DNA from 2 places in the Thalassospira sp. UBA848 genome. Region 2 is predicted to be linked to the other one. Evidence: riboswitches for the same ligand, from Rfam matches in the RefSeq annotation. Region 2 holds a riboswitch; the other holds the start of a gene.

Region 1 (8,305 bases), on a different contig from region 2:
TATCACGGTCGGCAGCAACCTTGCCAAACATGTGCCCTGGCCGGGTTTCAGCCTGTATTCCATGTCAAAGTCAGCCTTGATCGGATTAACCCGTGGCCTGGCGCGGGATTTGGGAGCGCGGTCAATCACTGCGAACATCATTCACCCGGGGCCAACCAACACGGATATGAATCCTGCAGATGGCCAGATGTCCGACGCGCAGCGGGGGTTGATGGCAATACCGAGCTATAGCCAGCCCGACGATACTGCCGGGCTTGTTGCGTGGCTTGCGGGGCCGGAAGCCCGCGTGGTGACCGGTGCGGAATTCACGGTTGATAGTGGTGTAAACGCCTGACCTTGTGCCGGACTACCGACAAAAGCAAAACGCCACGGGCCTTGATCCGTGGCGTTTTTCATGATCTGGATACCTTCGCGACAGCGTTATGACTTTGCGGAAACGCTTTCCAGTTCAATGCCATGACGTTCACAGACCCAGCTTTCAAATGTGCCTGCCGGAAGTGGCTTTGCAAACAGGAAGCCCTGAATGAAGTCACAGCCCTTTTCCTGCAAATAGACAAGCTGTTCGACTTCTTCCACGCCCTCGGCAACCACTTCGAGGTTCAGGCTGTGGCCAAGGCCGATGACCGCATCAACGATTGCCTTGTCATCCATATCGACATGGATGTCGTTCACAAACGAACGGTCGATCTTGATCGAGGTGACCGGGAAGCGTTTGAGATAGTTCAGTGATGAATACCCCGTACCGAAATCGTCAATCGCGATCAGGACCCCGAGTTCCTTGAGTTCCTTAAGTGTCGAGACCGCCTTCTCCGGGTTGTTCATCAGAATGGATTCGGTGATTTCAAGTTCCAGCGTCCCCTCGGGCAGGGCGGTTTCCTTGACGATCTTGGTGACGCTGTTGACCAGTTCGGCGTCCTGGAACTGCGCAGGCGACAAGTTGACTGCAATACGCAGACCCGCAAGCGTTGTGTCACGCCAAATGCGTGTCTGCCGGCAGGCTTTTTCCAGAACCCACGCCCCCAGACGGTTGATCAGGCCGCATTCCTCGGCAACGGAAATGAATTCGCCGGGCAGGATCAGGCCACGTTCCGGGTGATGCCAGCGTACCAGTGCCTCTGCGCCGACGACGCGTTCTGTTCGGCAGTCGATTTTCGGCTGGTAATAGAGTTCGAGTTGATCATGTTCGAGCGCGTTGCGCAGATCTTCCTCGATGGTTTTGCGTTCCTTGACCCGTTCGTGCATCGACGGCAGGAAGAACCGGTAATTGTTGCGGCCTTCGGCCTTGGCAGCATACATCGCCATATCGGCGTTTTTGACCAGCTGTTCGGGGTTTTCGCCGTCTTCCGGAAAAAGCGTTATACCAACACTGGCCGTTGAATGCAGGCGGATCCCGCGGCAATCAAACGGCTGGGACAGCTCGTCAATGATGCGCTGGGCAAGGGCAATGGTGTCTTCGATGTTCTGGACATCGGTCTGGATGATGGCGAATTCATCACCGCCAAGACGGGCGGCCGTGTCAGAATCGCGGATGATGCGCGACAGGCGCTGACCCATTTCCTGAATCATCAGATCGCCCACGTCATGGCCGAAGTGATCGTTAATGTCCTTGAACCGGTCAAGGTCGACAAACAGAACCGTAACACCGCGCTGGAAGCGACGGGCGGAGAGCAATGCCTGACGCAGGCGGTCAAGGAACAGGGTGCGGTTCGGCAGGCTGGTCAGAACATCATGGACCGCAAGGTGGCGCATGCGCGCTTCGGTCTGTTTACGTTCGGTAATGTCGGTATAGGTTGCAACGTAACCGCCGCCCGGCATCGGGTTGTGATCAACCTGAATAACGCGGCCATTCGGCCGGGTCCGTTCCATGCGATAGGGTTCACGACGCCGTGCAATCGCAACGCGGTCGGAAATCAGCGCCTGAATGCTGACATCGCCATATTCGCCGCGTTCACCATTATAGCGCAGGATATCGGAAAGCGGGGTGCCTTCCTTGACCAGATCACGCGGCAGGTTCAGCAGTTCGATATAGCGTTCGTTCCAGACCATCAGGTTCAGGTCCTGATCGAACAGACAAATGCCCTGACCAATATTATGCAGGGTGGCTTCAAGCAGGGCCTGCTTACGCTGGGCTTCTTCCTGTGCCTGCCCCTGAAGGGCGACCATTTCGTTATACTCGCGGATCAGCAGGCCGAGTTCGTCCGAGCTGTTCCATTCCACCGGACGGCGCAGTCGGCCGTGCTTGGTCATTCGGATGGAATGCAGCAGACGATTGAGCGGTTCCTTGATCGAGCGTTTGTTGGCGATCAGAAGGCTGGCCGCCACGACCGAAATCAACAGCCCGAACAGGATCATGTCGATGGCAATGCGGCGGAACAGCAAGTCCTGCACGCGGTCATCGGTGAAGAAGATAACCAGTTCGCCAACGTCATGGCGGACATTGTTGCGTTCGAAATAGACCCGGCGCGACAGGCGGAGCGTGTCGGTCAGTTCGGATTGGGAAACGCCGGTATGGGCAAATTCAGTGCCATCGGCACCCAGCGCCTGCACAGCAACAATATCGCGGTCGCGCGCCATCGCGTTAAGGGCTGATTCGATATTATCGACGTCAAGATACCAGAAAGGTGTGGCCAGAACGCGTGCATTAATGTCGGCGGTCTGTTCGACCTTGCCGTTCAGATCATCGCGCAGCACCTTGTAGCTGACATAGCCAAACACAACGAAAAGTGCGAGCGAGAACAGTGAAACAAGCGGCAATGCAATAAACAGCAGCCGACTGCTCAAAGACTTTCGTTGTAAAAACCCGTACGATCCGCGCGACAAGCGTTCTCTCCTCGGCACCTACTTTGGATTAGTCGAATATACTGTACTCGACGTTTGTATGGGTGCCAACTCCCCCCTGAATTAGTCTCAAGTCAAACCGCAACTTGATGAAAACGCAAGGTCGATTTCGTTTAATCAATCTAATATCCGACCAAGGCCGACAAGCCTATCTATTTTGGTGCGAAACCCTTTCGCTTCAAGCAGCTTTTGTGCGATCTGCGAAAAATTCGTTACCTTGGTACGGCTTGGCGTGCAAGCTCATCACATCTTTCATTTTCCGGATGCCCTGCATGGCCTTTGACCCAGTGCCATTCGACTTGATGTGGTTCAAGGGCTTTTAGCAAGCGTTGCCACAGCTCGACGTTCTTGACCGGCTTTTTATCCGCCGTTTTCCATCCGCGCTTTTGCCAGCCGAAAATCCACTTGGTAATGCCATCGCGGACGTAGCTGCTGTCGGTATAAATATCGATCACACAGGGCCGTTTCAGGGCCTCAAGTGCGCTGATCGCAGCCATCATTTCCATGCGGTTGTTTGTGGTTTCGGGGTCGCCACCCGACATTTCCTTTTCGACACCCTTGAAGCGCAAAATAGCGCCCCAGCCACCGGGGCCGGGATTGCCGCTGCACGCGCCGTCTGTGTAAATCTCGACGCGATTGTCGCCGTCAGTTGAAGTCATGTTTTTATTCCCCGGCGATGCTGTGGGCTTAGTCCAGGCCATAGGCCGATGCATTATCCACGCGCTGATGGAAGCGCAGTTTGTTGATATATTCGCGCGGGTTCTTTGGCGTTACCAGCGCATCCTTGGGCGTATTTACCCAATCATACAGGCGGGTCAAAAGAAACCGCAGGCTGGCACCGCGTGCCAGGATCGGCAGGGCGGCCTTTTCAGCGTCCGAGATCGGACGGACTTTGCTGTAATGCGACAGAAGGTTTTTGGCCTTGGTGACATTGAAGCTGTTGTCAGGCTCAAAGCACCACGCATTCATGCAGATCGCGACGTCATAGCAAAGCAGGTCATTGCACGCGAAATAGAAATCAATCAGGCCAGAGACTTCTTCCTTGCCCGGGAAGAAGAAAACATTGTCGGGAAACAGATCGGCGTGAATGACGCCCTTGGGCAGTTCGTGCGGCCAGTTGGCTTCGAGATAATCAAGCTCCTCACCGATCATGTCGCCAAGACCGGGCACTTCGTCATTGGCGTGTTCCTGACAGCTTTCAAACAGTGAACGCCATCCCGCAACACTCAGCGCATTGGGCAGGTGCATCTCAAAATCGAGGCCGGCACTGTGAAGCTGTGCCAGAGCCGCGCCAACACCGGCACAATGATGGGGCTGGATACGGCGCGGTGACATGCCGCGCAGGAACGATGTAATGGCAGCCGGGCGATCACAGAGTGTGCGCAAGGCAGCGCCATCCTTGCCATGGATCGGGGTCGGACAGTTCAGTCCCTTGCCTGACAAATGATCCATCAGGCCAAGGTAAAAAGGCAGGTCGTCAGGATTTACCCGCTTTTCATACAGGGTCAGGATAAAGGGCGCGATGCTGGTCTGGAGCAGGAAATTGGTGTTTTCGACACCTTCGGCAATGCCCTTGAAAGAGACCACTTCACCGATATCGTATTCGGCAACAAAACGGGCGATATCTTCGTCTGAAACATCGGTATAGACGGCCATGGGCTTTATTGTCGTCCTGATCTGAGAGTAAGCATGTCCGCAGAATTAGCTGGCAAGCTGGCGCGGCAGTTTAAAGGTTACGTTTTCGTTGGTCAGCGTGATGGTTTCGACCGTCACGTCATAACGTTCGCGGCAGGCATCAATCACTTCTTCGACCAGGATTTCCGGCGCAGAGGCACCTGCGGTGATGCCAAGGCTTTTGATGCCTTCAAGCTTGGACCAGTCAATATCTTTCGCGCGTTCGACCAGAACAGAACGCATGCAGCCTTCACGCTTGGCGACTTCGACCAGGCGGTTGGAGTTCGAAGAGTTCGGCGCGCCAAGAACCAGAATGGCGTCAGTCTTTTCTGCAATCAGTTTGACGGCATGCTGACGGTTGGTCGTGGCGTAGCAGATGTCTTCTTTCTTTGGCACCGAGATCGACGGGAAGCGCCGCTGCAGAATTTCGATGATCTTGGCGGTGTCATCAAGCGACAGCGTTGTCTGGGTGACAAAGGCCAGATTTTCCGGATCTGTAATCTCGATGGTTTCTGCGTCTTCTTCGGTTTCGATCAAGGTCATGCTGCCCGGTGGCAACTGGCCCATGGTGCCGACAACTTCCGGATGGCCCGCATGGCCGATCAGAAGAATGTGTTTGCCATCGGCGTGATGGCGTTCGGCCCCGCGATGGACTTTTGAAACCAGCGGGCAGGTCGCATCAAGATATTCAAGCTTGCGGGTTTCTGCGGCCTCGGGCACGGATTTTGGTACGCCGTGGGCCGAGAAGATCACAGGCACGCCATCAGGAACGGCATCAAGTTCATCGACAAAAACCGCGCCCATGTCGCGCAGGCGATTGACGACAAATTTGTTATGCACGATTTCGTGGCGGACATAGACCGGTGCGCCGTATTTTTCGAGCGCCTTTTCGACGATTTCGATGGCGCGATCAACCCCGGCGCAGAAGCCGCGCGGGTTGGCAAGTACGATCTGAAGGCTGGCTTTGTCAGACATGATACAGGTCCGGCTTTCCCAATTGCGTACGGGCGTTGCCGACGCATTTTTCAAACATTCACGTTACATAACCCGCTTGATCATGTGGTGCAATGACTCTGCGGCAATTGGGTTGTGTGCCTTGGCAGGAAATTTGACCTTTTCCAGACGGGCAGATCCTTCAAGCGGGTTGTGCCGACAACCGTGACGGAATAGACTGCGCACGGGCCACTTGCGAAAGACACAGGCCTGAAAACATTTGGTTTGATAGAGGCTTGGATGACAATCGGTAACGGACTTCGGCGCGTTTATGCATTGGGTATGGTATCGCTTGGCGGATTGCTAAGTGCGTGCGGCGGCGGAAACCCGTTCGAAGAACAGCCCGTGCCGGTTTGCCCGGCGGCCTATCTGCCAAAGGATACGGCAAAACTTGTCGAGTTCAGCGGCGGTGGCCGCGACCTGACCGATGTGATCGTCGAAGCCGAATTCACAGGCTACGTTGGTGACTGCGGCTATGATCTGGATGACAAGGAACTTGATGTCATCATCAGTCCGATCATCACGGCCGAGCTTGGACCGGCGGCACAAAATCGCACCGTGCAGTTCCAGTATTTCGTCGCCCTTCGTGACCCTGCGGGCAACTTCATCCAGAAGTCCGTATTCGACGTGAATATGCCGTTTGCCGACAATCTGAACATGGCTCGGATCCGCGATGAACAGGTCACGCTGTCGGTGCCGCTGAATGATGTCTGGACCGGGCCGGATTATGAAATCTATCTTGGTTTTCAGCTGAATGCCGAGCAACTGGAATATAATCGTCGCTTCGGAACCGATTGATTTATTAACGGTTTCTGGCGTTTCGTGCCGGTTGTCAGCCGCCTTTTGCAAAATAGGGGCTGGTCGCTTTGCGCGGAAACCCGTATAAACAAAAACATACCCAAATGATCCCCGTGGGAGAGGCCGCAGTCCTTATGGATGAGCGGACGCCGAAGGAGCAACCACCCCGGAAACTCTCAGGCAACAGGACCGCGCGGAGATGGGACTCTGGAAAGCAGGTGCTGTGATCAGCCTGATCAAGTGTACCTCGCCGAAGATGTAAGCAGACCAGTTTCGACCATTGGCTGTGATTCTTTCAGGCTCCGAGACAGAGGGGGAATGTGGTTGGCCAGTGGTCGGCTATGTTTCGCAACGATTGTCCCGGAGAAGGAAGAGTGGATCAACAGACCGAACTGCTTCAAACAGCCCTTTATGACCTGCATGTGGAACTCGGTGCCAAAATGGTGCCGTTTGCTGGCTATGCCATGCCAGTGCAGTACCCGCTTGGCGTAAAAGGCGAACATCTTCATACCCGCGCCAAAGCCGGCCTTTTTGATGTCTCTCATATGGGGCAGGTGCGCCTGACCGGCGAAAACCGTGTGGCAGAGCTTGAAAAACTTGTGCCCGGTGATATCGCCATCCTTAAACCCGGTCGCACCCGCTACTCCGCGTTTACCCAGGATGATGGCACGATCCTTGACGATCTGATGATCACCAACGCCGGAGACAGCCTGTTTCTGGTGATCAACGCGGCGTGCAAGGATGACGATATCGTTCACATGCGCGCCAATCTGGGTGATGGCGTCTCCCTTGAAGAAATTGATGATCGCGCGCTTCTGGCGTTGCAGGGCCCGGATGCGCCCAAGGTGCTGGCACGCTTTGCGCCAGCCGTTGCCGATCTGAAATTCATGAGCTTTGCCGAAATCGAAATCGCTGGCAGTCCGTGCTTTGTCACCCGTTCGGGTTACACTGGTGAAGACGGCTTTGAGATTTCGGTGCCGAATGCGGATGCAGAGGCACTTGCACGTAAATTGCTGGCCGAAGAAGAGGTTGAGGCGATTGGACTGGGCGCGCGTGATTCGCTGCGTCTGGAAGCGGGCCTGTGCCTGTATGGCAATGACATTGATACCACCACGACCCCGGTTGAAGGGGATCTGAACTGGATCATCAACAAACGCCGCCGCGCAGAAGGCGGGTTCAAGGGTGCGGATGTGATCCTTGATCAGCTTGAAAACGGCGCGGACCGCAAGCGTGTCGGCATCAAGCCCGAAGGCAAGGCACCAGCGCGCGAACATACCCAGATCCTTAATTCCGATGGCGAAGAAATCGGCGAGATCACTTCGGGCGGATTTGGCCCGACCGTCGATGGCCCGATTGCAATGGGGTATGTTGCCATAGAGTTTTCCGAACCGGGGACGAAGATCGACCTGATGGTGCGTGGCAAGGCGCGCCCGGCCGAAGTGGTTGATCTTCCGTTTGCACCGCATCGCTACTTCCGCGGTTGAGTACCAGAAATTTTTGAGAGAGCGGCCAACGCCGCATTGGCATTGAATTGATCAAGAGGGACAAAGGGAAATGACGAAGAAATTTTCGCAGGAACATGAGTGGATCGAGTTCGAAGATGGTGTGGCGACCGTCGGCATTACCGATTACGCGCAGCAGTCGCTGGGCGATATCGTCTATGTCGAGCTGCCCGAAGTTGGCAAAAAGCTGACCAAGGATGGCGACGCAGCGGTTGTTGAATCGGTCAAGGCGGCAAGCGACGTCTATGCCCCGCTTGATGGCGAGATCGTCGAAATCAACGAAGAACTTGATGCCAACCCCGCACTGGTGAACGAAGCGCCGGAAGCCGAAGGTTGGTTCTTTAAAATGTCCCTTGCTGATGAATCCCAGCTTGATGAGCTGATGGATGAAGCAGCTTACAAAGAATTCGTCGAAGGCCTTTAAGCATGCGCTATCTCCCACTGACACGCGCTGATCGTGCTGCGATGCTCGATACCATCGGGGCATCATCTGTTGATGA
Region 2 (8,305 bases):
TCACTGATGCGTCCATCAATATCGGCCAGATGCAGCAACCCTTCACGCAATGAGTTGCCGGAAAGTGCAGCATTTCCCTGAAGGCTCTCATCACGGATAACATTTAACACTGCCAATCCCGTCGCCGATGCCACAGGGCTTGCGGCAAAGGTGTTGAAATAACCAACGTCTTCGCAAAACGCATTCAAAAGTTCCGGGCGCACCGCAATGCCTGCCATGGGGAAACCATTGCCCATCGGTTTACCCATGCTGACGATATCGGGTTCGACGTCATGACGATCAAATCCCCAGAACGCATCCCCGGTTCGCGCAAAACCCGGTTGAACTTCATCGGCAATAAACAGCCCCCCCGCCCGATGAGCGACCGCCACCGCCAGTCTTAGAAAACCGCGCGGATTGGAAAACACACCGTCGCTTGAAAAAATGCTGTCCACGATCAAGGCAGCTACCCCATGCCCACGATCCTCTAGAACAAGTGCGGCCTTGTGAACTTCATCGGCGAAACCGGCGGCTATGTTGTCGCCATAGGTCAGTTTGCTCGGTGCGGGAACGGCAACAACATGATCGGGCAGGTTGCCGCGCTTCAATGCTGATGGAGAAATGTCGGTCACTGCCGTCGTGTTCCCGTGATAGGCAGACTCGGTCACGATAACGCCGCGCGCCCCCGTAGCGCGTCCAGCAATACGCAGTGCAAGATCGTTGGCCTCACTGCCGCTGCAGGTCAGAACAACATTTTCAAGATAGTCCGGGAACGTCGCCTTCAGGCGGTCGAGATATTCCTCTGTCGTCTGATGCAGATACCGACTGTTGATATTGAGCTTGGCCGCCTGTTCGGCCATGGCAGCAACAACACGCGGATGGCAATGACCGACCGATGGGACGTTGTTATAGAAATCAAGATAACTGGTGCCGTCCGCCGCCGTCATCCAGCAGCCTGCCCCCGACACCATTTCAATCGGATCACGGTAAAACAAGACCGATGCTGCACCGAAGTTCCGGGTGCGCCGTGACAGCAAGTCATCTCCAGCCTTGAGCTGACCGGGTGACGTTTTGCCATCATAGGCATTCATATCAAGGATGGGGCGCACAGGCTTCATTTTGCACCTTCGGCCGTCAGATAATCCTGTGCCATTTGCAGGGTCCCTGCCGTAAAGCCCGTACCCATTTCCTGTGCGGTCGGCGTTTCCGGATGGCTTGCGATCCAGGCGGTCAAAAGCAGGCGACGCAGCATCACAAAGCTATCAAGCATCGCCGCATCACTGGCCGAAAATGGCGCAACGGTCCTGTATCCTTCGATCCATGCTTCCTTAAGTGCCGGGATTATCGGATCAAGTTCGATAAAGCTGATCGCTGCCGCAAAGTCATAGCCAAACCACCCAAAACCGCAGTCATCGAAATCAATCACACCAAGTCGTTCACCATCGACCAACAGATTGGCCAAACGCAGATCGGCATGGATCAACCCGAACCGATCATTGCCCATCCCGAAAGTCGACAATTTTTGATCAAGATGGCTGCACAGTCGCTCAAGCAATTCCAAACCATCGTTATCAAGGCCGGGGGCTGCGCGCCAGTCTCCCCAATGCGGATTGGCACCAAGGGTGGTGTCAAACGTCCAGCTCTTGCGGACAAAATTAACCGACCGCGTCCATTGCCGCGCATGCCCGTGCAGACGTGCACTGATCGCGCCCAGCTTGAAGAACCCATCAACCAATGCCTCATCGGCGGAAGGTTCAGAACCACTCATGAAATCAAAGGCAACCACATGGCGACTGACGCCCCCCTGATCGAATTCGGCGACCAGCGACCCGTCACTGCGCAGGCGCGGCTTGGGTGTATCGACGACCTCAGCAGCACGAAGGGCATTGATCCAGGCCAATTCAGATTCGATTTCCGCACGCGTGTGATAGCCCGGTCGATGCACCCTCAAGATCAGCTTCGCACCACTGTTTGGGTCCGTTGCCAAAAAGGTCGCGTTTTCCGAAACGGTCAGTAACGACACATCGGTATCTGGTGCCATGCCCCATCCGGGCAGAACCGATGCCGCCCCGGCCTTCAGGACATCAATCATGTTGTCATCGTAAATGCCGCCCAAACGGTGCCTCCTGTCGCTCAACCTTGACCGCCATTGGAACGGGATCCCGCGCCGTCCCAGCGCCATTTTGTGAATAATGCGGCACAAAATGTGTAACTTGCAACATTTTTTGTTGCATCACGGAATATTTCGACCAATCATCAAGAAAATATAACGCAGCGCACAATCAGGGAACCGGCAACAAGCGAACCCGGCACAAAGCTGGCGCATTGCCCAATGACTTCACGAAAGGATCGACCATGCTGACTTCGATTTCCGGCAAAAGCGTCATCGTCACCGGTGGCTCCAAGGGCATTGGCAAGGGTATTGCCATGGTATTTGCCAGCAAGGGTGCAAAGGTCATGATTGCCGCCCGCACCGAAAAGGACGCGGCAGCCACCGTCGATGAAATCAAGGCCGCCGGGGGCACGGCTGACAAGTTCCTGTGTGATGTGTCGGATTTCGATCAGGTTTCTGCACTCGCGGAATACACCGCAAAGACCTTTGGCGGGATTGATATCCTGTGCGCCAATGCCGGCATCTTCCCGCAGATCAAGATGGTCGACATGACAGCGGACGACTGGGATCAGGTGATGTCGACCAACCTTAAAAGCAGCTTTTTGTGCGTGAAGGCCTGCATCCCCTATTTCGAAAAAAGCGGCAAGGGTCGCGTGGTGATCACATCCTCGATCACCGGGCCGGTGACGGGCTATCCGGGGTGGTCGCATTATGGTGCGTCAAAGGCAGGCCAGCTTGGCTTTATCAAGACCGCAGCCATGGAATTGTCACGCTATAACACGACGATCAATGCCGTCATGCCCGGCAATATCATGACAGAAGGCCTTGCTGATCTTGGTCAGGAATATCTTGATTCCATGGCCAACTCGATCCCGCTCAAACGCCTGGGCAGTGTCGCGGATATTGCCAATGCCGCGCTGTTCTTTGCATCTGATGAAGCCGCTTACATCACCGGCCAGCAGATCGTCGTCGACGGTGGTCAAATACTGCCGGAATCGCTTGAGGCACTTGAGGAAATCTAAGCTTCTACCCGCTTTAAAACCGGCACAGAAAAGCACAGACCGCATCGCGATTCCGATGCGGTCTGTGCTGTTTGTTTGTGCTTACGCCAAGCCGTACTGGCTGCGCACAACGCCGGAATTGTATCGCTCGGATGCCAGCAGCCGGGGCTTGATCCCCCCGGCATCACGCCCGAACAATGAAATGCCATCGCCCAGCACTTCCGGGATCGTAAAGATATCCAGCTGATCAGCAAAGCCGCCAAACAGGAACTGTGTTACCACACTGCCCCCGCCGACGACCCAGATATCTCCGTCGCCGGCCCGACGGTCACGCAACTGATCGACCAGTTCGATGATGCTTCCGCCATAGGCCTCGGTATTGGCGGGCCGGTCCCGGGGCAGATCCCGTGATGTCAGAACGATTGTGCGACGGGCCTCATAAGGCCAATCGCCAAATTCCATCACCTGATCAAAGGTGTTTCGCCCGATGATCAGGGTACCAACGGAGTCCAGAAAGTCATCAAAGCCGAACTCGGCCGGGTCATATTCCCCCAACCAGTCCACCGCACCATTAGCGCGCGCAATGAAGCCATCCAGACTGACCGCGATATAAATGCGGAACAGTTTTTTGCTCATGTCTATGTCCAACCGATATTGGGGTCTTTGCCCCTATTTTTTAGTCGGAAAATCATAGCAAAACACCAACCGCAAGTCGCAAGAAACAAGCACAGAAAACCGGCCAATTTACATTACAGATGTCAAAAAGCCCGGTTTTCTACCCTATTCTTAAGACTTGGGGTTAGCACTCGACCACGTTGACATTGACCGCAAGACCGCCCTGACTGGTTTCCTTGTACTTGCTTTGCATGTCGAGTCCCGTCTGGCGCATGGTCTCGATCACCTTATCAAGCGACACGGTATGCTGGCCGTCACCACGCAAGGCCAGGCGTGCGGCGTTGATCGCCTTGACCGCGCCCATGGTGTTGCGTTCGATGCAAGGTACCTGCACCAGACCACCAATCGGATCGCACGTCAGACCAAGGTTATGTTCCATGCCGATTTCGGCAGCGTTTTCGACCTGCTCTGGCGTTCCACCCAGAACCGCACACAACGCACCAGCCGCCATCGAACAGGCAACCCCAACTTCGCCCTGACAGCCAACTTCGGCCGCCGAGATTGAGGCACGCTTTTTATAGATTGACCCGATCGCCGCCGCGGTTAACAGGAATTCACGTATATTGTGCTGATTGGCATTGGCACCAAACTTTTCGTAGTAGCGCAGTACAGCGGGTATAACGCCCGCCGCCCCATTGGTCGGCGCGGTAACAACCCGCCCGCCTGCAGCATTTTCTTCGTTCACGGCCAAGGCATAAAGATTAACCCAGTCAATCACGGTCAGCGGATCGCGCAGGCCCGCCTCGGGCTTTTCCGTCAGTTCTTTATAAAGCTTCGATGCCCGCCGCTTGACATTAAGCCCACCGGGCAAAATGCCATCGGTACGGATGCCACGGTCAATGCAGCACATCATCGCGTCGTGGACACGATCGACAAAGGCGATGGTTTCTTCCGGGCTGCGCCAGCTTTGCTCGTTCTCCATCATGATTTCCGCGATGGATCGACCTTCGCGCTTGCAGATTTCCATAAGTTCATCCGCAGAAGAGAACGGAAATGGCAAGGTAATGTTATCGCCGGAATACTCCGCCCCGTGATCATCGCTTGAGACGATAAAGCCACCCCCGACCGAGAAATATTCCTGGCTGTGGATCTTCAGGCCATCGCGGTCAAAGGCGGTAATGCGCATACCATTGGGATGCTGCGGCAGGGTTTCGGTGAAATGAAACACCAGATTGTTATCGCGGTTAAACGACACCGGATATTGGCCGTAAAGCTGCAGAAGGTTGGTTTCATCAATTGCCGCAACTGTTGGCACAATATCATCAGGATCAATGTTGCGCGGGCGCTTGCCATTCAGGCCCATGATCACGGCGGTATCGGTTGCGTGCCCCTTGCCCGTCAGGGCAAGCGAACCATAAAGATCAACCACGACACTGCCGGTGTTTTGCAAAAGATTGCGCGATTCCAGTTCAAGGCAGAAACGATAACCCGCACGCATCGGGCCAACCGTATGCGAACTCGATGGGCCAATGCCGATCGTGTAAAGGTCGACAACGGACAGGTTGACGTCGTGCTGGGAATTGTTTTGCGATCCCGAAGAGGGATTAGTCGCGGGATTCGTCATCAAGGGCCTCCTTCACGGCTCAATAAAGCGCTTGTTTTCGCGCTGTTTACGAACCGGTGTTTTTGCCCCCTCTGTCCCGTGACCTGAGATTATCCGCCAACGCGCGATCATGATCGCGCAAATGGCGTTTATCCTTCGGTGGAAACCTGACCAGCGCTTTCTCCCAGACGCTTTTTGGTTTCTCTCTCCAGAGCCTCTATCCGTGACGGTCCATCTGCCTGAGAGTGTTTATGAGGCATTGCTCCTTCGGCGCCGTCCATCACGCAATTCGCGTGACATCCGAACTCTCCCGTCACGGTGCGAAATGGCATTTCTGCCACCTCAGAGGTTCACCGTCAGATTGAACACTATCTGCGTCTTTAGACACTGTCAAAAGAACTGGTGTGCATCTGCAAAATTTTCTGCGACGGATACTGTTACATACCGGCAATCGTGCTAAATTGCCGGGACAATTCATGCACCTGTTGTGTGCGAAGGTTGACCCACCCTGCCCGCATAACAGGATTAATGGCGAAACATCCCGTAAGTCACCATATTTACGGGACATTCAGCCTTTTACTTTATCTGTGGGGTTTATGAACGTGACTGTATCGAATTCCGTAAAGCGCCCGCGCCCTGTGGTGCTGTGCATTCTGGATGGCTGGGGTTATCGCGAAGAAAGCAAGAACAACGCTGTTGCGCTTGCCAACACGCCTGTCTGGGATGACCTTTACGCCAATAATCCAACCGGGTTCCTCAAGGCCTGCGGTCTGGATGTTGGCCTGCCCGAAGGTCAGATGGGCAATTCGGAAGTCGGTCACATGAACCTTGGTGCTGGCCGCGTCGTCATGCAGGAACTGCCCAAAATTGACGAGGCCGTCAAAACCGGCACCATCGCCGAAACCGACACCGTCAAAAAGATCATTGCCAAACTGTCCGATTCCAAAGGCGTTTGCCATATCGCGGGCCTTCTGTCCGAGGGCGGGGTGCATTCCCATCAGGCGCACATGGCCGCCCTTGCCAAAATCATTGCGGCTGCCGGTGTACCGGTAAAAATCCACGCCTATCTTGATGGTCGTGATACCGCACCGAAAAGTGCCGCCAAATTCCTTGAGAAATTCCGCGCCCTGATTGGCGATGCCAATGTTGAAATCGCCACAGTCACCGGCCGCTATTACGCCATGGACCGCGACAATCGCTGGGAACGCGTAAGCCAGGCCTATTTCACCATGGTTCAGGGCAAAAATTACGCCGATGGCCGCACAGCCGAAAGTGCCGAGGCTGCGATTGCCAAGGCCTATGAAGCCGACACCACAGACGAATTCGTCCTGCCGACCGTGATTGGCGATTATGCTGGCATGAAAGATGGCGATGGCCTTCTGATGACCAACTTCCGCGCGGACCGTGCGCGTGAAATTCTGGCAGCCCTCTGCGCACCGGATTTTGACGGGTTTGACCGCGGCACGCCGGTGAAATTCGCCGTGCAGGCCGGGATGGTCGAATATTCGTCCGAACATGCCAAATACATGGATGCGATCTATCCGCCGCAAACCCTGCCAAACATCTTTGGCGAAGTGGTTTCCAAGGCAGGCATGAAGCAGCTTCGTATCGCCGAAACCGAAAAATACCCGCATGTGTCCTTCTTCTTTAATGGCGGCGAAGAACAGGTTTTTGACGGCGAAGAACGCATTCTGGTCGCGTCCCCCAAAGTCGCGACCTATGACCTGCAGCCGGAAATGTCTGCGCCGGAAGTTACCGAAAAGCTGGTTGCGGCCATAAAGTCGGAAAAATACGACACCATTATCCTGAACTTCGCGAACCCCGACATGGTCGGCCATAGCGGCATTCTTGAAGCGGCCACGAAGGCGGCAGAAGCCGTTGACACCTGCCTTGGCAAGGTGATTGACGCGATCAAGTCGGTGGGCGGCGTTGCATTTGTCACCGCCGATCACGGTAACTGCGAAGTGATGGTCGATCCTGAAACCGGCGAACCGCACACCGCACATACGCTTAATCTCGTTCCGACCATCCTTGTTAACGGTCCGGAAGGAGTAACATTGGAAGATGGGCGTTTGGCCGATGTCGCACCGACCCTGCTGCAACTGCTTGGCGTGCCGCAACCGGCCGAGATGACCGGAAAACCCTTGCTTAAGGGCATGAAAGAAAATGACGCGCTTCTTGCGAGCTAAGCTAGCTTATGAGATCGCCCTGCCTGCGCTGATCGCATTTGCGGTTTTTGCTGCAGGCGGGGCTGCGCCTTCTTTTGCCCAATCGTTGCAAAAAGTTGATCAGCAGCTCGATCAACTTGAAAACCAGCTTTCCGAACAGCAAAAACAGGAAGAATTCCTGTCACGCAAATCACGTGAACTCTGGACCGAGGAACAAGCCCTTCAGTCCGAGGCGATTTCCGTCGCCAGACGCGCACAGCGCCTTGAAACCACCCTGACCGATCTGGAAGATCAGCTAGAAAACCTTGAAGCGCGTGAAAAGGTTGCTGCCACCAGTCTGGAAGACAAGGCCGGGCAATATGCCCGCATTCTCATGGCCCTGCAGCGTCTTTCGACCACGCCGCCAGAAGCCGTCATTGCCCTGCCAACATCGCCACAGGATACACTGCGTTCGGCGGTATTGCTGAAAGCCGCCCTGCCCGGTGTCGAGCAACACGCGCGTGACCTGCGCAAGGAACTGGGCGAGATCGCCACCCTGCGCGAAGATATCCGCAATCGTCGCAGCGAGTTGGCCGCCGCCACCCAAGAATTGCAGCAAGAACGCGCATCCCTCTCAGCGTTGCTTGATGAAAAGCGCCGCCTGCGCGCCCAGACAGAGGCCGAAGCCGAAGAAGCCGCCAAGGCGGTCAGCGCGCTGGCCGATGAGGCAAAATCTCTGGGCGAACTTTTGCGCAATTTGCAAAATCGCGCCGAAGGCCTGCCGGTGCCGCGGTCCCGTCCGGACATGCGGCTTGCAGCGCGCACCGAACCGGATGCCGATACGCTT

Evidence for each region. A riboswitch is a leader RNA that binds a small molecule or an ion and turns the genes downstream of it on or off. The one in region 2 is predicted to bind glycine.
Region 1: it holds a riboswitch for glycine, as region 2 does, so the genes downstream of both, gcvT (glycine cleavage system aminomethyltransferase GcvT) here and B2R48_RS13755 (L-serine ammonia-lyase) in region 2, are expected to answer to the same signal.

What each region holds. Positions count from the first base shown of each region.
Region 1 covers NZ_DBGS01000047.1:18,863-27,167, reverse strand. Annotated here, with positions in the region: gene B2R48_RS06175 (SDR family NAD(P)-dependent oxidoreductase) at 1-334, shown strand, start outside; gene B2R48_RS06170 (putative bifunctional diguanylate cyclase/phosphodiesterase) at 421-2,781, opposite strand; gene rnhA (ribonuclease HI) at 3,051-3,497, opposite strand; gene B2R48_RS06160 (homoserine kinase) at 3,526-4,494, opposite strand; gene ispH (4-hydroxy-3-methylbut-2-enyl diphosphate reductase) at 4,540-5,487, opposite strand; gene B2R48_RS06150 (hypothetical protein) at 5,746-6,303, shown strand; glycine riboswitch at 6,408-6,505, shown strand; glycine riboswitch at 6,509-6,616, shown strand; gene gcvT (glycine cleavage system aminomethyltransferase GcvT) at 6,645-7,787, shown strand; gene gcvH (glycine cleavage system protein GcvH) at 7,858-8,229, shown strand; gene gcvPA (aminomethyl-transferring glycine dehydrogenase subunit GcvPA) at 8,232-8,305, shown strand, end outside.
Region 2 covers NZ_DBGS01000097.1:971-9,275, reverse strand. Annotated here, with positions in the region: gene B2R48_RS13775 (aspartate aminotransferase family protein) at 1-1,097, opposite strand, end outside; gene B2R48_RS13770 (phosphotransferase enzyme family protein) at 1,094-2,095, opposite strand; gene fabG (3-oxoacyl-ACP reductase FabG) at 2,335-3,114, shown strand; gene B2R48_RS13760 (dihydrofolate reductase family protein) at 3,196-3,729, opposite strand; gene B2R48_RS13755 (L-serine ammonia-lyase) at 3,893-5,332, opposite strand; glycine riboswitch at 5,394-5,509, opposite strand; glycine riboswitch at 5,529-5,634, opposite strand; gene gpmI (2,3-bisphosphoglycerate-independent phosphoglycerate mutase) at 5,908-7,500, shown strand; gene B2R48_RS13745 (murein hydrolase activator EnvC family protein) at 7,478-8,305, shown strand, end outside.